DNA from 2 places in the Micrococcus sp. KT16 genome. Region 2 is predicted to be linked to the other one. Evidence: predicted binding sites of a transcription regulator. Region 2 holds the regulator's gene; the other holds the start of a gene.
What was found. The regulator HspR, encoded in region 2, represses chaperone genes until heat shock. The targets are predictions, from matches to a motif close to AAGTTGAGTCNNNNNGACTCAACTT.
Positions count from the first base shown of each region.

Region 1: the regulator HspR is predicted to act here: its motif matches at 2,665-2,689, upstream of DE149_RS00540 (Hsp20/alpha crystallin family protein).

Region 1 covers NZ_QNRG01000001.1:121,487-131,272, forward strand. Annotated here, with positions in the region: gene DE149_RS11580 (ATP-binding protein) at 1-11, opposite strand, end outside; gene ychF (redox-regulated ATPase YchF) at 49-1,134, opposite strand; partial or broken gene DE149_RS00535 (GMC oxidoreductase) at 1,528-1,980, shown strand; gene DE149_RS00540 (Hsp20/alpha crystallin family protein) at 2,091-2,573, opposite strand; gene DE149_RS00545 (ABC transporter ATP-binding protein) at 2,800-3,771, shown strand; gene DE149_RS00550 (ABC transporter permease) at 3,768-4,562, shown strand; gene DE149_RS00555 (sensor histidine kinase) at 4,559-5,785, shown strand; gene DE149_RS00560 (response regulator transcription factor) at 5,782-6,456, shown strand; gene DE149_RS00565 (O-acetyl-ADP-ribose deacetylase) at 6,477-7,004, opposite strand; gene DE149_RS00570 (hypothetical protein) at 7,061-7,498, shown strand; gene DE149_RS00575 (DNA recombination protein RmuC) at 7,564-8,823, shown strand; gene DE149_RS00580 (DASS family sodium-coupled anion symporter) at 8,961-9,786, shown strand, end outside.
Region 2 covers NZ_QNRG01000001.1:362,119-371,904, forward strand. Annotated here, with positions in the region: gene DE149_RS01705 (amino acid ABC transporter ATP-binding protein) at 1-368, shown strand, start outside; gene DE149_RS01710 (hypothetical protein) at 458-1,051, opposite strand; gene DE149_RS01715 (DedA family protein) at 1,252-1,998, shown strand; gene DE149_RS01720 (hypothetical protein) at 2,004-3,326, shown strand; gene trmB (tRNA (guanosine(46)-N7)-methyltransferase TrmB) at 3,397-4,392, shown strand; gene DE149_RS01730 (alpha/beta hydrolase) at 4,415-5,482, opposite strand; gene DE149_RS01735 (heat shock protein transcriptional repressor HspR) at 5,461-6,012, opposite strand; gene DE149_RS01740 (J domain-containing protein) at 6,009-6,986, opposite strand; gene DE149_RS01745 (nucleotide exchange factor GrpE) at 7,057-7,719, opposite strand; gene dnaK (molecular chaperone DnaK) at 7,883-9,742, opposite strand.

The sequences.
Region 1 (9,786 bases), 240 kb from region 2:
GTGGCACTCATATTTCGCCTTCTCTCGCTAGCCCTGCCGATGCAGGTGTCACACGTTGAACCGGAACTCCACCACGTCGCCGTCCTTCATCACGTAGTCCTTGCCCTCCATGCGCACCTTGCCGGCGGCCTTGGCATCGGCCATGGAGCCAGCGGCAACCAGGTCGTCGAAACTCACGATCTCGGCCTTGATGAAGCCGCGCTGGAAGTCGGTGTGGATGACGCCGGCGGCCTCGGGCGCCGTCGCGCCGACGGGGATGGTCCAGGCACGCGTCTCCTTCGGCCCGGCCGTCAGGTACGTCTGCAGGCCGAGGGTGGAGAAGCCGACGCGGGCCAGCTGGTCCAGCCCGGACTCGTCCTGCCCGGCCATCTCCAGCATCTCGGCGGCTTCCTCCTCGGAGAGCTCCACGAGGTCGGACTCGAGCTTGGCGTCTAGGAACACGGCCTGGGCGGGGGCCACCAGATCGCGCAGCTCCTGCTGCCTGGCCTCGTCCCCCAGCACACCCTCGTCGGAGTTGAACACGTAGATGAACGGCTTGGCGGTGAGCAGGCTCAGCTCCCGCAGCCGGTCCATGTCCAGCTTGTCCTTGTCCTTCGCGGCGAAGATCGTCTCGCCCCGCTCCAGCACCGCGAGCGCGGCCTTGAGCGCCTCGAGGTCGGCGGGCTCCTTCTTCTTGCCCTTGACCTCCTTCTCGACGCGCGGGATCGCCTTCTCCACGGTCTGCATGTCCGCGATGATCAGCTCGGTGTTGATGGTCTCCATGTCCGAGGCCGGGTCCACCTTGCCGTCCACGTGGACGACGTCGCCGTCGTCGAACGCGCGCACCACCTGGGCGATCGCGTGGGCCTCGCGGATGTTCGCCAGGAACTGATTGCCCAGGCCCTCCCCCTCGGAGGCGCCCTTCACGATGCCGGCGATGTCCACGAAGGACACCGTGGCCGGCAGGATCCGCTCGGAGCCGAAGATCTCGGCCAGCTGGGGCAGCCGCTCGTCCGGCAGGTTCACCACGCCCACGTTCGGCTCGATCGTCGCGAACGGGTAGTTCGCCGCGAGCACGGTCTGGCGCGTCAGCGCGTTGAACAGGGTCGACTTGCCCACGTTGGGCAGTCCCACGAATCCGATAGTCAAAGCCACAGTCCGGCAGTCTACCGGCGGGCCCGCCGCGGCGGAGGCGTCCCGCACCGGCCCCGTTCCGTGGGCAGAACCAGCAGCCCCGCCCGCTCCGTGGGCAGAAAGCGCGCTCTCCCCTGTTCCGGGGGCAGAACCGGCAGGGTTTTCCCTTCCGGGGGCAGAAACCTTCGCTCTCCTGCCCACGGAACCCAGAGGCCCGGCGGCCACGGGGCCCGGCAGCCCCAGCCCGGCGTGCCCACGGAACCCAGAGACCCGCACCGCCCAGCACGCATCCCCGTCCAGATGACCGATCCGTAGGGTGGACGGGCCGCCCAGACCCCGTCGACAGTAAGCACACCCGTGTCTGCCGACCAGAGGACGACAGCCGAGACCGCAGGGCCGCCGGGCCCTCCCGACGCCAAGTCCCGCGGCACCGTGCGCCTGCGCTCCAACGACTACCGGGACAAGCCGGCCGTGGACCCGCGCTACTTCACCGACCCGGAGGGCCATGACATGGCCGTCGCGGTGGCCGGCATCCGGCTGGCCCGGGAGATCGTCTCCCAGCCGGCGATGGCGGCGTGGGCGGGGCGTGAGCTGGCCCCGGGCGAGCAGGCGCAGACGGACGAGGAGATCGCCGACTACGTGCGCCGCACCCACAACACCGTGTACCACCCGGTGGGCTCGGTGCGCATGGGCGCCGACGACGACGCCATGAGCCCCCTGGACGCCCGCCTGCGCGTCAAGGGCGTGACGGGTCTGCGCGTGGCCGACGCCTCCGTGATGCCCGAGCACGTGACCGTGAACCCCAACATCACGTGCTTCATGATCGGTGAGAAGGCGGCGCAGCTGATCCTGGCCGATCGCGCCTGACCGCCACGCAGATGCGGCGGGCCCCCGGTGGGGGCCCGCCGCATCTGCGTTCGGGGGACGGACCGCGCGCCGGTCATGCCGGCGCCGTGTGCGGCTCCGTCAGAGGCCGGTCACTCGCCGGTGGTCTCGGCGGTCTCGCCCTCCACGGTCTGCCCGGCCACGGGGGCAGCACCGCCGTGGGTGATGGAGATCTTGCGGGGCTTGGCCTGCTCCGCCACCGGGATGGTGAGGGTCAGGACGCCGTCGCTGTAGTCGGCCTGGATGCGGTCGAGGGCGAGGCCCTCGCCCAGGGTGAGCTGGCGGGCGAAGGTGCCGGCGGAACGCTCACGGGTGAGCCAGCGGCGGTCCTCGCGGGCCGGGTCCTCCTTGCGCTCGGCGCGGACGGTGAGGGTGCGCTCCTCCACGTCCACGTCGATAGAGGCCGGGTCGACGCCGGGCAGCTCGACCTCGGCGACGAAGACGTCGCCCTCGCGGTACAGGTTCATGGGCATGGACACGGTGCCGGTCGCGCGGGTCGTCAGACCGTTCACCAGACGCTCCATCTCACGGAAGGGACGCTCCATCTCACGGAACGGATCGATGGGACGGGTCATGTCGGTTCACTCTCCTCGGGAGTCGGGTGGGCGCCGCTGACACCGCGGCGTCTGATCACCACAACAGCACGCCCGGCGAACCTATTCCATAATTCTGCGTGAACTCCGCTCAACTTTCTGGAGGACGGCCCGCCCGCCTCGGCGGGCCCCACCCATGACATCCGTCATGGCGCATTCCTGACGTCTGCCGCTCCCGCGAGGCGCGCCCCGCGGCGAGGCTGTAGCCATGAGCAACGCACCCGCACTCGCAACCCGGAGACTCACCCGCCGCTTCGGACCGGTCCGGGCCGTGGACGGCGTGGACCTCACCGTCCCCGTCGGCGAAGTCCTCGCCCTCCTCGGGCCCAACGGCGCCGGCAAGACCACGCTGCTGGACATGGCCCTGGGCTTCAGCCCGCCCTCGGACGGCACGGTCCGCGTCCTCGGCTCCGACCCCGTCGCCGCCGTCCGCGAGGGCCGGGTGGGCGCGGTGCTGCAGACGGGCGGCCTGCTGGAGGACCTGAGCGTGCGCGAGACCGTGGCCATGGTGGCCGGCTGCCACCGCCGCCACATCGGCGTGCCCGCCGCCCTCGAGCGCGCTGGCCTCACCGGGCTGGCCGGTCGCCGCGTGAAGAAGTGCTCCGGAGGCGAGCGCCAGCGGCTGCGCTTCGCCCTGGCCCTGCTCACCGACCCCGAGTTGCTGATCCTGGACGAGCCCACCGCGGGCATGGACGTCCGCGCCCGCCACGACTTCTGGGACACCATGCACGCCGAGGCGGACCGGGGCCGCAGCATCGTGTTCGCCACCCACTTCCTCCCCGAGGCCGAGGACTTCGCGGACCGGATCGTCCTGATGCGCGAGGGCCGGATCCACGCGGACGGCACGCCCGCCGAGCTCGCCACCGGCGGGTCCGTCACCCTCACGGGCCGCTGGGCCGGCGGCGGAGACGATCCGGACGCGCCCGCCCGCCTCGCCACCGCCCTGGACCTGCCGCAGGACGCCGTCCAGCTCGAACCACAGCACCTCTCCCCCGGCCGCCTGCGCGTGCGCGTCCCCGCCGGGGGCTCGGTCACCGGCGACGACGTCGCCCGTCACCTGCTGAACGAGCGCCTCGTCGAGGACCTGGCGATCACCCACGCCTCCCTCGACGACGTGTTCCTCTCCCTGACCGACGCCGGCCAGCCGGCACCCTCCGAGCCGCAGGAGTCCCTCGCATGAGCACGACCATCACCGCCCCCGGCCGCCTGTTCGGCTACGCACGCCGCGAGTTCGTCCGCAACGTGCGGATGATCGAGGGCTCGTTCTTCATCGTCGTCCTCCCCGTGGCGCTCTACCTCATGTTCGGCGCGCTCTCCGACTGGGGAGACCGCCCCGTCGGCCACGGGAACGTGTCCGCGTACACCATGACCGGCATGGTCGTGTACGGGGCGGTCATGGCCACCACCTCGATCGCCGGCTCGGCCGCCGTCGAGCGCCAGTCCGGCTGGGGCCGCCAGCTCTCCCTGACCGCGCTCACCCCGGGCGCCTACCTCGCCGGCAAGTGCCTCGTGGCCCTGGCCATCGCCGCCCTGCCCGTGCTCGCCGTGCTCACCGCGGGCGCACTCACGGGCGCGGAGCTCGACGGCCCGCTGCGCTGGCTCGCGACGGGCGCCCTCGCCCTGGTGTCCTCGCTGCCGTTCGCGCTGTTCGGCCTGGCGGCCGCCCTGCTCTTCCGTTCGGAGGCCGCCGTGTCCGCGGCGTCGGGCATCCTGGTGGTGTTCGGCTTCCTCGGAAACCTCTTCGTCCCGCTCTCGGGGATCATGCTGGACATCGGGCGCTTCACTCCGGTGTACGGGGCCGGCGCCCTCGCCCGATGGCCGCAGATGGAGGGAGAGAGGGCAACGATGGGAACGGAACCCGCCGCCGCCGCGGACCCGCTGTGGCTGCCGATCGTGAACCTGCTGGCCTGGACGGCCGTGTTCGCGGTGGTCTGCCTGCTCGCCTCCCGCTCCCGGACGGCCCGCGCGTGAGCCCCGCCGGCGGATCCCCGGCGCCGGCCCGCCCGACGGTCGGCACGGCGGAGCACGACCCCGCCGTCCTGCCGCTGCACCTGTGGCCGTCCACGCTGGGGTTCGCCGGGGTGTGGCTCATCAGCTTCGGCTTCGTCCTCGTCGAGCTCCTCCGCCGGGCGTTCACTCCCGGGGACGGGCGGGGCGAGGCGATCCTGGGGGTGGCGGCCATCGTGGTCTTCATCCTCGTCTACCTGGCCGCGTTCGTGGTGCCGCGCCCGGTGCGCGCGTGGCCGGCCTGGGCCAACGCGGTCCTCACCTGGCTCGTGCTCGCCGGGTGCCTGGCCGTGCTGACCCGGATCCTGGGCGTCCACGCCCTGCTCTACTCCCCCTTCCTCGTGGCCACGTGGCTCTTCCCCCACCGGCTCCGCGTGGGCCTGATCGGCGCCGGGGCCACGATGGCCGCGGCGCTGGCGACCGGGCTGCTGTTCTTCCCCGGCGATCCGGCCCTGCCCGTCGTGCTGGGCAACCTCGCCGTCCTCCTGGTGGTGTTGGTGGGCATGCGCCTGGCCATCGCCCGGGACGACCGGGTCGTGGAGATGACGCATGAACTCGACCTCGCCGGCCAGCGGGAGCGGCTCGGCCGGGATCTGCACGACATCCTGGGCCACTCCCTGACCACCATCAACGTCAAGACCCAGCTCGTGCACCGGCTGATCGACACGGACCCCGCCCGGGCCAAGCAGGAGGCCGCCGAGGTGATCGCCCTGTCCCGCACGGCCCTCGCCGAGGCGCGGGCCGCCGTCGCCGAGCTCGCCGCCCCGGAGCTGGGCGGGCAGCTCTCCCTCTCCGTGGGGGCGCTGCGGGACGCCGGGATGGCCGTCGAGGCCCCGCCGCCCGGCGCCGTCACCGAGGTGCCGGAGCGTCGCCGCGCCCTGGCCGCCTGGATCGTGCGCGAGGCCGTGACCAACGTGCTCCGCCACGCCGGGGCCCGCCGGGTGCGCATCAGCCTGGACGCCCACCACGTGGCGGTGCTCGACGACGGCGCCGGACTGCCGGCCTCCGTCGCGGCGGGCGTGGGCCCCCGCACCCTCGCCGAGCGGGCGGCCGCGGAGGGCGCACGCCTCGAGGTGGGGCGGGGGCTGGGCGGGGCCGGCACCGGCGTGGCCGTGCACTGGGGCGGGAGCACGTTGGAGGCCGCGCGCGGGGTGCTGCCCGCCGCCGAGGGCAGGATGGACGCATGAGTGAGTCAGCCGCCCCGGCCCCGTCCCCGGCGACGCCGCCCTCGGCCGGTCGCGGGCCCGGGGCTCCGCTGCGCCTGCTGCTGGCCGACGACCAGGCGCTCGTGCGCGGCGCCCTGGCCGCCCTCCTGGACACCGAGCCGGACCTGACCGTCGTCGCCCAGGCCGCCTCCGGGGACGAGGTGGCGGACGCGGTCGAGGCCCATGACGTGGACGTCGCGCTGCTGGACATCGAGATGCCCGGAGTGGACGGGCTCGAGGCCCTGCGCCGGATCCGGGACCGCGGCCTGGACTGCGCCGTGCTGATGGTGACGACCTTCGGCCGCCCCGGCTACCTGGAGCGGGCCCTGGCCGCCGGGGCCCGGGGATTCGTGGTCAAGGACACCCCGGCCGAGCAGCTCGCCGACGCCGTGCGCGCGGTGGCCCGCGGTGAGCGCGTGGTGGATCCCTCGCTCGCGGTGGACACCCTCGCGGCGGGGCCGAGCCCGCTGACCCCGCGGGAGGTCGACGTGCTACGCGAAGCGCTCACAGGGGCCTCCGTCCGGGCGATCGCCGGGCGCCTGCACCTCTCGGCGGGCACGGTGCGCAACCATCTGAGCGCGGCGATCGGCAAGACGGCCACCAGCACGCGCGGCGAGGCCGCGACGGTCGCGCGCGATCGAGGGTGGCTGTAGGGGCGGTTCAGCGGAGGCGCTCAGGTGAGATGCTCGAGCGCCGCACGGAACGCGGCCTCCGCCGTCTCGCCGTAGGGCACGAACAGCACCTCGTCCACGGTGCCGCCCACCTCGTCCGCCATCGCGTGGCAGGTCTCGACGGCGATCCGCGCCGCGTCCTCCATGGGCCAGCCGTAGATCCCCGCGGAGATCGCCGGGAACGCGACCGTCCGGGCGCCGAGCCCGGCCGCCACCTTCAGGGACTCGCGGTAGCACGAGGCGAGGGTGTCGGACTTGTCGATCGTCTTGGCCCACACCGGGCCCACGGTGTGGATGACCCAGCGCGCGGGCAGGCGCCCCGCCGTCGTCGCCACGGCCTGGCCGGCGGGCAGCCCCTCCGGCAGGTCGGTCTCGCGCAGGCGGCGGCACTCGGCCAGGATCTCGGGACCGCCACGCCGGTGGATGGCGCCGTCCACGCCTCCGCCGCCGAGCAGGGTGGAGTTGGCGGCATTGACGACGGCGTCCGCGCGCGTGGCCGTGATGTCCCCGGGGGCGATGGTGAGCTGCATGGGCTCACGCTAGGCGCGGGTGGGCGCCGTCGGACAGGGCCGGTAGCCTCGGCCCCATGAGCACCCCGACGCCCACCGGACCGACCCCCACGCCTCCCGGCGGCGAGCTGCTGCCGCTGATCAGCCTCGCGGTGGAGCACGTGTTCGACACGCTCGGCCGGCAGTCCGTGTTCGCCCCGACGATCCTCGCCGTCACCGCCGACGGCCAGCGCGGCATGTGGGAGCACCCGGACCTCGAGCCCGAGCAGGCGGCCGCCACGGTCGCGAAGATCAGCCCGCGCCCCACCCGGGCGGTGGCCGTGTTCGACGGCGAGATCGAGACGGCGGACGGGCCCCGCCCGGCCGTCGCGGTGGAGGCCTTCGACGCCGCCGCCCTGGCCTCGACCCGCATGGTCTTCCCGTATCTGCCCGGCGTCGCCGCGGCGGGCATCGCCGCCCGCGTCGACGGCGACCCGCAGGTCGTGGCCAACGGCCCCAACCCGCTCTTCGGCTGAGCCGCCCACCACGACGACGGCGCGCCGCGGCCTACCGTGTCCGTGCAGCCTGCGAGGGTGGGGGCATGGAGATCCTCAGCCTGCTGCTCGCCCTCACCCTCGGACTCGTGCTGGGCGCCCTGCTGGGTGCGTGGCTCATGTGGCGCCGGGCGGCCGGCGGCGGTGAAGATGCCCGCCGGGCCCACGCCGAGCTGGCCGCGCTGCGCACCGAGCACCAGGGGGCGCGAGAGGAGCTCGCGGCCGCCCGGGCGGAGCAGCGCGCGCTCACGGCCGCGCGCGCCGAGGACGCCGAACGCCGACGCGCGGAGTCCCAGGTGATGTCCACGCTCGCCCCGCTGGGCCAGCGGCTGGCGGCCCTCCAGGAGCAGGTGAGCGTGCTGGAACGGGATCGGGCGTCCCAGTTCGGCCGGCTCGGGGAGCAGCTCCGCGCCGCCGCGGCCACGGACCGGGACCTGCTGAACCAGACCACGTCGCTCATGGCCACGCTCAAGTCCACCTCCGCGCGGGGCCACTGGGGCGAGGCGCAGCTCCGGCGGGTCGTCGAGGCGGCAGGCATGCTCCACCACGTGGACTTCACGGAGCAGGCCACGCTGTCCGGCAAGGACGGCGAGCGCCTCCGCCCGGACCTCGTGGTGTCCCTGCCCGGCGGCAAGGCCATGGCCGTGGACGCCAAGGCCCCCATCGGGGACGCGCTGGCCGCCGAGGCCCTCGCGGACGAGCCCGGCGAGGAGGCGTACGAGCGGCGCCAGGCGCTGGCCGCCCAGCACGCCGCGGCCGTGCGCCGCCACGTGGACCAGCTCTCCGCGAAGTCCTACTGGACCGGCCTCGAGCACTCCCCCGAGCTGGTCCTGTGCTTCCTGCCCGCAGAGTCGCTCCTGGCCGCGGCCCTGGACGCGGACCCCGGGCTGCTGGACCACGCGTTCTCGCGGAACGTCGCGCTCGTCGCCCCCGTCTCCCTCCTGACCGCCCTGAAGTCCGTGGCCTATGCCTGGCGGCAGGACACCCTGGCCGAGAACGCCCACACCGTGGTGGCCAGCGCGAAGGACCTCTACGAGCGCCTCGGCACGCTCGGCACCCACCTGGACCGCATGGGCGGCTCCCTCAAGACCACCGTGGACCGCTACAACCAGCTCGTCGGCAACGTCGAATCGCGCGTGCTCCCCGCCGCCCGGCGCCTCCGCGACGCCGACCCGGGCCTGGCCCCCACGCCGGACATCCGCACGCTCGAGTCCGCGCCCCGGCCCCTGGCCGCCCCGGAACTGGTCGCGGGCGTGGAGGAGGACGAGCTGCGCCGTCGTCGGCAGGAGTCGGCGCGGGAGGCGTGAACGGGGCCGGGCGGGGCCGGGCGGGTGGGCCGTCGCCGAGATGGGGTCGCCTTCTGGTGATCCAGATCACTTGATACGGTGAAACTCACAGAGAATTGCCAGGCCGCGCCGAGGGCCTGACTTGATGAGGAGGCCCCGTGGAGTCCCGATCGACCCCCCCGCCGAGCAACGTCAACGAGCACGTCTCCCGCTTCAACCCCCGAGCGGCCGCCCAGGAGTTCGAACAAGAGCTCTCCCCGGGCATGCGTGACGAGCCGCTGACCGGCGGCGAGAACGTCAAGCGCATCATCGGCCTCGTGGCCGGCCCCCTGCTCGCCGTCGCCCTGTTCCTGCTGATGCCGGGCGACCTCGGCGTCTGGCCCCGCCTCGTCGCCGCCACCGCCGTGCTCATGGCCGTGTGGTGGATGACCGAGGCCCTGCCCATCCCCGCCACCGCCCTGTTGCCGCTCGTCATCTTCCCGCTCGGCGTGCCCGCCGAGGAGTCCGACGGCGGCATCACCTTCGACGCCGTCGGCGCGAGCTACGGCAACAACATCATCTTCCTGTTCATGGGCGGCTTCATGCTCGCCCTGGCCATGCAGCGCTGGAACCTGCACCGGCGCATCGCGCTCGGCGTCCTGACGTTCATGGGCGCCAGGACCGTGAACCTCGTCCTGGGCTTCATGATCGCCACGGGGTTCATCTCCATGTGGGTGTCCAACACCGCCACCGCCGTGATGATGCTCCCCATCGGCGTGTCCATCCTCGTGCTCGTCCAGCGCTACGGCACGGACGACCCCCTGACCGCGGACGAGGCAGCGGACCGGGCCGACCGCCCCGCCGCGCCCGCCTCCGCGCCCGGCGAGGCTCCCACGCAGGCCGAGATCCGCTCCCTCACGAAGTCGAACTTCGGCACCGCGCTCATGCTCGGCATCGCGTACGCCGCGTCCATCGGCTCGCTCGGCACCATCATCGGCACCCCGC
Region 2 (9,786 bases):
TGGCCGAGCTCGAGGACCGCTACCCGGACCAGCTCTCCGGCGGCCAGCAGCAGCGCGTGGCGATCGCCCGTGCGCTGGCCATGGACCCGCAGCTGATGCTCTTCGACGAGCCCACCTCGGCCCTCGACCCCGAGACCGTCGGCGACGTCCTGGCGATCATGCGTCAGCTGGCCCGCGACGGCATGACCATGCTCGTGGTCACCCACGAGATGGGCTTCGCCCGTGAGGTGGCCGACCGGGTCGTGTTCATGGACGGCGGCGTCGTGGTGGAGGCCGGCCCGGCCGCCGCGGTGATCTCCGACCCCCAGCAGCCGCGCACCCAGGACTTCCTGCGCCGCGTGCTGCACCCCACCGAGATCGACCTCTGAGCCTGCCCGCCCGGTGGGCGGGCACATGCGTGAGGGGCCCCGCCCGGACCATGGTCCGGGCGGGGCCCCTCACGCGTGCGGCGGAGGCGTCAGGCCTTCTTGCGCAGCTTCTTCAGCTCGTCACGGGCCTCGCGCAGCGCGGCGACCTGCTCCTCACGGGCGGCGTGGATCGCGGCGACCTTCTCGTCCTGGGCGTCGCGGATGGCCTGCACCTTGGCGTCGCGGGCGCCCTCGATGCGGGCGGCGCGCTTCTTGGCGGCCTTGCGGCGTTTGCCGGGGCGGTTGGCCACGGAGTCGGCGGTGATGGCCAGGCCGGAGCCGACCAGGAAGATGTCCTTGGCGACGCCGGTGCCCTCCTGGGACGGACGCACACCGTCGGCCTCGGTCATCTCCGGGGTGTTCAGGTACATGGAGAACAGGCCGCCGGAGAACGCGGTCAGGGCGGAGCCGGCGAGCCAGCCCGGGACGAACGGGGCCAGCAGGGCCGAGCCCACGCCGATCTCCGTGGTCACGAGGAACTTCTTGAACTGCTCCGGCGACAGGTTGGCCAGCGCGGGCAGGCCGCGGGCGCCCATGTCGCGCAGGCCCTGGGCCTGCTCCGCGGAGATGCCGCGCTTGTTCAGGCCGGAGTTCAGGATGAACGCGCCGGAGGCCAGGCGCAGCGGAATCTGGACGATGCTCATGGAGTCTTCCTTCCAGTAGGGCCCGCGGCACGCACGTGGAGTGGGGTGTGGCGCGAACGGTCGGTGAGCGGTCAGCGCCTCTGACACTACCAACGGCAGCCCGCTCCCGCCCGCCCGGAGGCGCGACTGTGCGCGCAGAGCGGACGACGTCGGCGCCTCCACCACGTCGCGGAGGCGGTCGATGATGGACAATGGGGCGCATGCTCCCCCTCGTCACACCCCTGAGCGTGGCCGCCGCCGCGCCCACCGACTACGGCTGGCTCGGCAACATCGTCGTGGACGTCATGGAGGCGGTCGGCCCGATCGGCGTCGGCCTGGCCGTCTTCGCGGAGAACATCTTCCCGCCCATCCCGTCCGAGGTGATCCTGCCCCTGGCCGGCTTCACCGCGGCCGGCGGCGCCTTCAGCCCGCATGCCGCGCTGGTCTGGGCGACGGTCGGCTCGATCGTCGGCGCACTGGCCCTCTACGGCATCGGCGCGTGGCTCGGCCGCCGCCGCATGTACCGCATCGTGGACCGCATGCCGCTGGTGGACATGGAGGACGTGGCCAAGACCGAGCGCTGGTTCATCCGCTACGGCTACTGGACCGTGTTCCTGGGCCGCATGGTCCCCGTGTTCCGCTCCCTGATCTCCATCCCCGCGGGCATCGAGCGGATGAACCTCGCGAAGTTCACCCTGTTCACGGCGCTGGGCTCCTTGATCTGGAACGCGATCTTCGTCTACGGCGGCTACGCGCTCGGGGAGCGGTTCCACGTCATCTCCGAGTACGCGGACGTCTTCTCCAACATCGTCCTGGTCCTGATCCTGGCCTTCCTCGCGATCTGGGTGGTCCTGCGCCTGCGCCGCGACGCCCGCCGCCGGAACGACCCGGACTGGCGCCCGCCGACAGCGGACGAGATGGCCGCCCGCGTCGAGGCCATCCTGGAGTCCTCCGACCACCGGAAGTGAATCGCATGCGTCCCGTCCTGCCCTCCCCCCGCCGTGGCCGCGCGGCCCTCGGCCTGGCCGCCGTCGCCCTGGTGGCGCTGAGCGCCTGTGCTCGCACCGAGCCGCAGCCCGAGCCTGCGCCCGCCACGACGGCGGCCTCCGCCCTGCCGTCCATGGACATGGCCCCGTTCACGGTCGAGGTCCCCTCGCACGACCTCGAGAGGGTGCCGGATGCGAGCGTTGCCGTGCTCGAGGGCGAGGACCCGGACCACCACGGGGCGTGGCTGCAGGTGCCCGGGGCGCCGGCCTGGACGGAGGCCATGGCCGGGGCCGTGCGCGCCCAGATCGACCAGTACCGCCGGGACACCGACCCCAGCGCGGACCCGCGCCTGGAGATCCAGCCGCAGCTCGCCGTCGTGGCGGAGGACATCGCCGCGGCCCGCCTGCTCGCCACGGAACGGCGCGGCACGGACTCCGTGTCCACCTCGCACGTGATCTGGTACTCGGCCCGCGAGGACCGCGTGCTCGAGACCGCCGATCTCTTCACCTCCGACGGCTGGGACGCGTTCCGCGCCGAGGTGCGCCAGCGCATGGCCAACGACCCGGACGTGATCCGCTCGCGCCTGGACTCGGCGGTCGACGCGCCGGAGCAGGTGGAGAACCGTCGCGTCTGGGACGCGGTGGTCTTCCTGCCGGACGGCAGCCTGATGCTCGAGGCGGACCAGGCGTCCATGGCGCCGGCCGCAGCGGGTGTGCTGACGGTGCGGATCCCCCGGGACACGGCAGCCCCCTGGCTGTCCGACCTGGGCCACGTCGCCGCGGACGCCGCCTCCGCCCCCGCCGACCTGCGTCTGCCGGACCGCTCCACCCCGACCCTCGAGGAGCAGCAGCCGGAGCCCGCCCCCGAGCCGGAGCCCGAGACGTCCTCGCGGACGCAGGAGGCCACCGACGCACCCGTGCCGCCCCCGTCCGCACCCGCCGACACGGCGGCCCCGACGCCCAGCGCGACCACCCCGGTGCCGAGCAGCACGGTGCCGAGCAGCACGGCCCCGTCCTCCTCGGTCCCCACGTCCACCGGCTCGGCCACGCCGTCCTCCCCGACGTCGCCCGCCAGCTCGTCCTCGCCGTCGGGCACGGGATCCGGCAGTCCGACGCCGAGCACCCCCGACCCGTCGCCGACCTCCGCGACGCCGACCCCCACGTCCCCGAGCCCGTCCGGTCCGTCCACGAGCGCGCCGGCCACGGACCCCGCGCCGGACCCGACCGAGTCCGCGCCCGAGCCGACCGCCACGACGGCCTCGGCGCCCGCGCCGCCCACGTCGGGAGACCGCTCCAGCGGCACCCCCTGACCCCGGCGCCGGGCGCCGGCGGCGACCGCGGTCGGCGCCGTCGACGCACGGCCGTGGCAGGATCGGGGCGATGACTGAGCACCTCCCCCGCCCCCGCCCGGACGCACCCGACCCCGACGCCGTCCCGCCGCCCGCCGAGCGCGTCCACGCGCACGACCACAATCGGGACAAGGACCCCGCCCTCGTCCGACGGGAGCCGGTCTCCTTCGTCCGGCGCGGTGCGCGCCTGAACGCGGGGCGGCAGGCGGTGTGGGACCGCCAGGCGGAGCGGGTCCTCGTGGATGTGCCCCGCGGCCGCGGAGCCACCTCGGTGGACGCCCAGGCCCGACTGGACTGGGCGGGGGTGTTCGGACGCGAGGCCCCCCTGCTCGTGGACATCGGCTCCGGGCTGGGCGAGTCCACGGCGCAGGCCGCCGCCGACCGACCGGACTGGAACGTGCTCGCCGTCGAGGTCTACGTGCCCGGCCTGGCCGCGCTCATGACGCGCATGGAGCAGCAGGGCCTGGAGAACGTCCGCGCCGTGGAGGCCAACGCCCCCGAGCTGCTGGACGCCCTGCTCACGCCCGGCTCCGTCGCCGAGGTGTGGGTGTTCTTCCCGGACCCGTGGCACAAGAAGCGGCACCACAAGCGCCGCCTGGTCTCCCCCGCCTTCGCGGACCGCGTGGCGCGGGTGCTCGCCCCCGGCGGGGTGCTGCGGCTGGCGACGGACTGGTCGGGCTACGCCGTGCAGATGCGCGAGGTGCTCGAGGCGCACCCGGAGTTCGAGAACCTCTTCCCCGGGCGCGCCGCCGGCGAGGACTCCCCGCTCACGCGGGTGCGCCGCGAGGGCAGGGAGACCGAGGTGGGCGCCCAGCCGCTGCCCGCGGGCTGGGAGCGCGCGGCCGAGGAGGAGCGCCCGCTGCGGGCCGGCCTGGGTGAGGCGCGGGCCGGCGCGGCGGCCGCGGACCCCGTGGACCACGAAGGCGGCTGGGCGCCCCGGTTCGAGGGGCGGCCGATCACGAGCTTCGAGGCGAAGTCCCAGCGGGCCGGACGCCTTGTGTTCGACCTGGCGTACCGCCGCCGCTGAGCACGGGGCCCGACGGGGCCGCTCAGGCCGGGGCGACCGGCCCGGCCGGGTCGGCGCCGTCCGGGACGGGCGGCAGCGGCAGGCCGGCGGTCACCCGCGCGGTCGCCGCGAGCGTCACGGACCCGGCGTCCCGGTAGCCCCTCGGGGCGTCCCCGGGGGCCGTCGGCGACCAGCGGGCCGTGTGGTGGCCGCGGACGCCGGCCCCCGCCAGGCCGGGCCGCGGGGCCACCGGCAGCACGGCGGCGTCCGTCCAGTCCCGACGACGGCCCACCGCACGGCCGACCCGGGCGAGGAGGTCGCCCGGGGCCAGGGCGCGGAACACCCGTCCGGACCGCAGGCCGAGGTGCGCGGCCCGGGCTGCCAGGGCGGCGGGCAGGCCGACCGCGCCCGAGACCACGAGGGCCTCGACGGGACGCTCGGCCGGCCACGGGGCCTCGGCGTCGTCGGGCTGCAGGCCCCGGTCCGCGAGCAGGCGCAGGGCGTGCGCGGCCACCAGCGAGCCGTACGAGTGGGCCTCCATGGCCCCGTGCACGGCGGTCCCGCGGGCGCGCAGGGCCGGGGCGGCGGCGTCGTCCTCCCCCGGCCCGTGGCGCATGAACTCCCACCAGGCCCGCACATCCGCGGCGAGCATCGCGCCGCCGCGCCGGCCGGGGCCGTCGAGCACCACCCGCCAGGGTGTGGGCGCGGGGTAGCCGAGCCACGCGATGACGACCGGGCGGGGTGCGCCGGCGGCGCGCTGGGCGGCGGCGAGGTGGGCGGCCTCCCGGGCCGTCCCCCACATGGCCGTCTGGGGGCGGATGCCCATGCCGGAGACGAGCCAGGTCAGGTGGGTGGCGGTCGCGGGGTCTCCCGCGGCGACCACCGCGCGCGGACCGTCCGGGCCGTCGAGGACGTAGTCCAGCAGATGCCGGGCGGGCAGGTGCGGGTCCATGCCCTCCGGCTTGAGGGCGTGGACGATCCCGTCCAGGGCGCTGCGGGCCCGCCGGCCCAGGCCGTCGCGCCGGGCCATGTCGGCGCGCAGCCGCTCCCGGACGCGGGACCGTGCGGCCACCCCGAACGACGCCCGGCTCAGTCCTGCTCGGGCTGCCACGTGAGGACCCGTCGGGGGCGGGCACCGCCGGAGGGCAGCGTCCGCAGGACACCCGGGGAGGCCTGGCCCGCGGCGTCGGCCTCGGTCCGTGCCGCGGCCTGGCGGCGGGCGGCCATCCGGTCGGCGTACCGGGCCGAGACGTCGCCGCCGGAGCCCACGGTGAAGACGCGGGCCAGGCGGGAGGCGTGGTGGAGGCGGTCCACCTGGGCCGCCAGCTCGACCACGGTGTCCTGCAGCTGCTCGACCTCGCGCTGCAGCGCGATCACGCGGCGGATGCCCTCCAGCGAGATGCCCTCGCGGCTCAGGGCCTGCACGGTCTGCAGCCGCTCGACATCGGCCAGGGAGTAGCGGCGTTGCCGTCCGCCCTGGCGGGCGGGGACCACGAGGCCGAGCCGGTCGTACTGGCGCAGGGTCTGCGGGTGCATGTCCGCCATCTCGGCGGCCACGGAGATCACGAAGACGGGGGCGTTCCGGTCAAGACCCGGCTCGCGGCCCCGGTCCGCGCGGGCGGCGCCGTCGCGGGCGCTCACCAGGCGGCCTTCCGGGCCAGCTCCCGCCGCGGATCGTCGCCGGCCAGGGCGGACTGCAGGGCCTCGATGGCGGCGCGGGCGTCGTCGTCGAGCTCGGTGGGCACGGTGACGTGCAGCTCCACGAGCAGGTCACCCGTCGTCGTCCCGCGCTCGACACCGCGGCCCTTCAGGCGCAGCACGCGGCCGGACTGGGAGCCCGCCGGCACCTTCACCTTCACGGGGCGCTCCAGCGTGGGCACCTCGATCGTGGCGCCGAGGGCGGCCTCGGGGAAGGTGACGGGCACGGTGATGCGCAGGTCGTCCCCGTCCCGGTGGAAGAACTCGTGCTCGCGCACGTGCACGGTGACCAGCAGGTCGCCGCGGCCGGCCGCACCGGGCGAGCCCTTGCCGCGGGCCCGGACCTTCTGGCCGTCGCGGATGCCCTTCGGGATCTTCACCTCGATCGTCTCGCCGTCCGGGGCGCGCAGGGACACCGTGGTGCCCTGGATCGAACCGCGGAAGGAGATCGTGGTGGTGGCGGTGCGGTCCGCGCCCTTCGTGGGGCGCGGCCGCGGGTAGCCGGCGTCGCCGAAGCCGCCGGTCTGGCCGGCGGCGCCGCCGAACATCCCGCTGAACAGGTCCGACAGGTCGGGCCCGGACTGCGTGGTGCGGGGGCCGCCCCCGCCGCCGAACATGCCGCCGAAGACGTCCTCGAAGCCGCCGCCGCCGGCACCGCCCGGGGCGGAGAACCGGGCGCCGCCGCCCATCGCACGGATCGCGTCGTACTCCTGGCGCTCCTGGGGGTCACTCAGGACGGCGTACGCCTCCGAGATCTCCTTGAACTTCTTCTCGGCCGCCTCGTCCCCGGGGTTCTGGTCCGGGTGGTGGGTGCGGGCGAGCTTGCGGTAGGCCTTCTTCACGTCCGATTCGGAGGCGTCCTTGGACACCCCCAGGGTCGCGTAGAAGTCCTTGTCCATCCAATCCTGCGAGGCCATGGTGCCTCCTCTCGTGTGCATCGGTCAGGGGGGGTCGGCCGGCGGCGGGGTGGGCCGCAGGCCGACGGGGTCACTCGTCTCCGGCGGAGACCATCACCTGGGCGGCGCGCAGCACGCGGCCGTCCCGGAGATAGCCGTTGCGGAAGACCTGGACCACGTGGTCCGCGGGCACCTCTGCGTGCGGCTGGCGCATCACGGCCTCGTGCACGGCCGGGTCGAACTCGACGCCGGCCAGCGCCTCCTGGTCGTGGCGCTCGAGGCCGAGGCCGGCCAGGGCGGTGTCGAGCTTGGTCGCGATCGCGGCGAACGGACCGTCCGTCAGGTCGCCGGCGGCGCGGGCGGCGTCGATGTCGTCGAGCACCGGCAGCAGCGCGGTGACGGCCTTGACCACACCGGCGTCCCTGGCCAGGTCGCGGTCGCGGTCCACGCGACGCTTGTAGTTCACGAACTCGGCCTGCAGCCGGCGCAGGTCGGTCTCGAGCTCGGCCTCGCGGTCCGAGGCCGCGGGCTGCGGCGCCTCGGTCCCTGCCTGCGCGCCGGCCTCGTCGAGGATGCGCTCGGCCTGGGCGAGGGCGTCGCCGTCCTCGGCCTGCTCGGCCGCGCTCTCGGCGGAGACCCGGGGCTCACCGGTCTCGGGGTCGATGCGGCGACGGTCGTTGAACACGATGGGCTCCTCCTCGGAGCCGCGCTCGGCATCGGAGGAGCCGTGCGGACGCTGCTGGTCGGCGCTCATGGTGTGTCCTTTCGAAGCGGGTGGGCGCGGCGGGTCCGCCGCGCGGGGGGGTGGTGCGGGAAGGCCGGCGGGCCGGCCCGGCAGGGGCGCTGCCGGGCCGGCCCGCCGGCGTCGTGGGCCTCCGGGCGGGGCGGGCGTGGACGCCCGCCCCGGCACCGGGGTGTCAGGCCTTCTTCTCGTCGTCCTCGTCGACCACCTCGGCGTCGACGATGTCCTCGTCGTCGTCCTGCGGGGCGGCGGACTCGGCGCCGGCGTCGGCCGACTCCGCGCCCTGCTGGGCGTAGAGGGCCTCGCCGATCTTGACCTGGGAGGCCTGGAGCTTCTCGAACGCGGCGGCGACCTCGTCGTCGTTGTCCTGCTTCTCCAGGGCGACCTTCAGGGCGTCGACGTCGGCCTGCACCTCGGTCTTGACGTCCTCGGGCAGCTTGTCCGCGTTGTCCTGCAGGAGCTTGTCCACGGAGTACGCGGACTGCTCCGCCTGGTTGCGGCGGTCGGCGGCCTCACGGCGCTTCCTGTCCTCGTCCGCGTGGGCCTCGGCGTCCTTGACCATGCGGTCGATGTCCTCCTTGGACAGCGAGGAGCCGCCCGTGATGGTCATCGACTGCTCGGTGCCGGTGCCCTTGTCCTTCGCGGAGACGTGCACGATGCCGTTCGCGTCGATGTCGAAGGTGACCTCGATCTGGGGCATGCCGCGCGGGGCCGGGGCGATGCCGGTCAGCTCGAAGGTGCCCAGCGCCTTGTTGTCCCGGGTGAACTCGCGCTCGCCCTGGAAGACCTGGATGGACACGGAGGGCTGGTTGTCCTCGGCCGTGGTGAACGTCTCGGAGCGCTTGGTCGGGATGGCCGTGTTGCGCTCGATGAGCTTGGCCATCACACCGCCCTTGGTCTCGATGCCCAGCGACAGCGGGGTCACGTCGATCAGGAGCACGTCCTTGCGCTCGCCGGCGAGCACGCCGGCCTGCACCGCGGCGCCGATGGCGACGACCTCGTCCGGGTTCACGCTCTTGTTGGGCTCCTTGCCGCCGGTCAGCTCCTTCACCAGGTCGGAGACGGCGGGCATGCGGGTCGAGCCGCCGACGAGGACCACGTGGTCGATGTCGGAGACCTTGACGCCGGCCTCCTTGATGACGTCCTCGAACGGCTTGCGGGTGCGCTCGAGCAGGTCCTTGGTGAGGTCCTGGAACTTGGCGCGGGAGAGGTGCTCGTCCAGGTGCACCGGGCCCTCGGGGGTCACGGACAGGTACTGCAGCGAGATGTTGGTGGAGGTGGCCGAGGAGAGCTCCTTCTTGGCCTGCTCCGCTGCCTCCTTCAGACGCTGCAGGGCGATCTTGTCCTTGGACAGGTCCGCGCCCTTGGACTTGGCCTGCTGGAGCAGCCAGTCCACGATCCGCTGGTCCCAGTCGTCGCCGCCGAGGCGGTTGTCGCCGGCGGTGGCGCGCACCTGGATGGTGGCGAAGTCGTCCTCGTCCTTGGCGACCTCGAGCAGGGACACGTCGAAGGTGCCGCCGCCCAGGTCGAAGACCAGGATGAGCTCGTCCTCCTTGCCCTTCTCCAGGCCGTAGGCCAGGGCGGCCGCGGTGGGCTCGTTGATGATACGGGTGACGTTCAGGCCCGCGATCTCGCCGGCCTCCTTGGTGGCCTGGCGCTCGGCGTCGTTGAAGTAGGCGGGCACGGTGATCACCGCGTCGGTGACCTTCTCACCCAGGTACTCCTCGGCGTCGTGCTTGAGCTTCATCAGCGTGCGGGCCGAGATCTCCTGCGGGGTGTACTTCTTGCCGTCCACCTCGGTGGTCCAGTCGGTGCCCATGTGGCGCTTGACGGACGCGAAGGTGCGCTCGGGGTTGTTGACGGCCTGGCGCTTGGCGACCTCGCCGACCAGGACGTCCCCGCCCTTGGAGAACGCGACGACGGACGGGGTGGTGCGGGCGCCCTCGGCGTTCGCGATGACGACCGGGTCGCCACCCTCGAGGGCGGCGACGACGGAGTTGGTGGTGCCGAGGTCGATGCCGACTGCACGGGACATGATGGGGTCCTTCCTGTCTGACGGTGAAGCGGGGGCCGGACCCG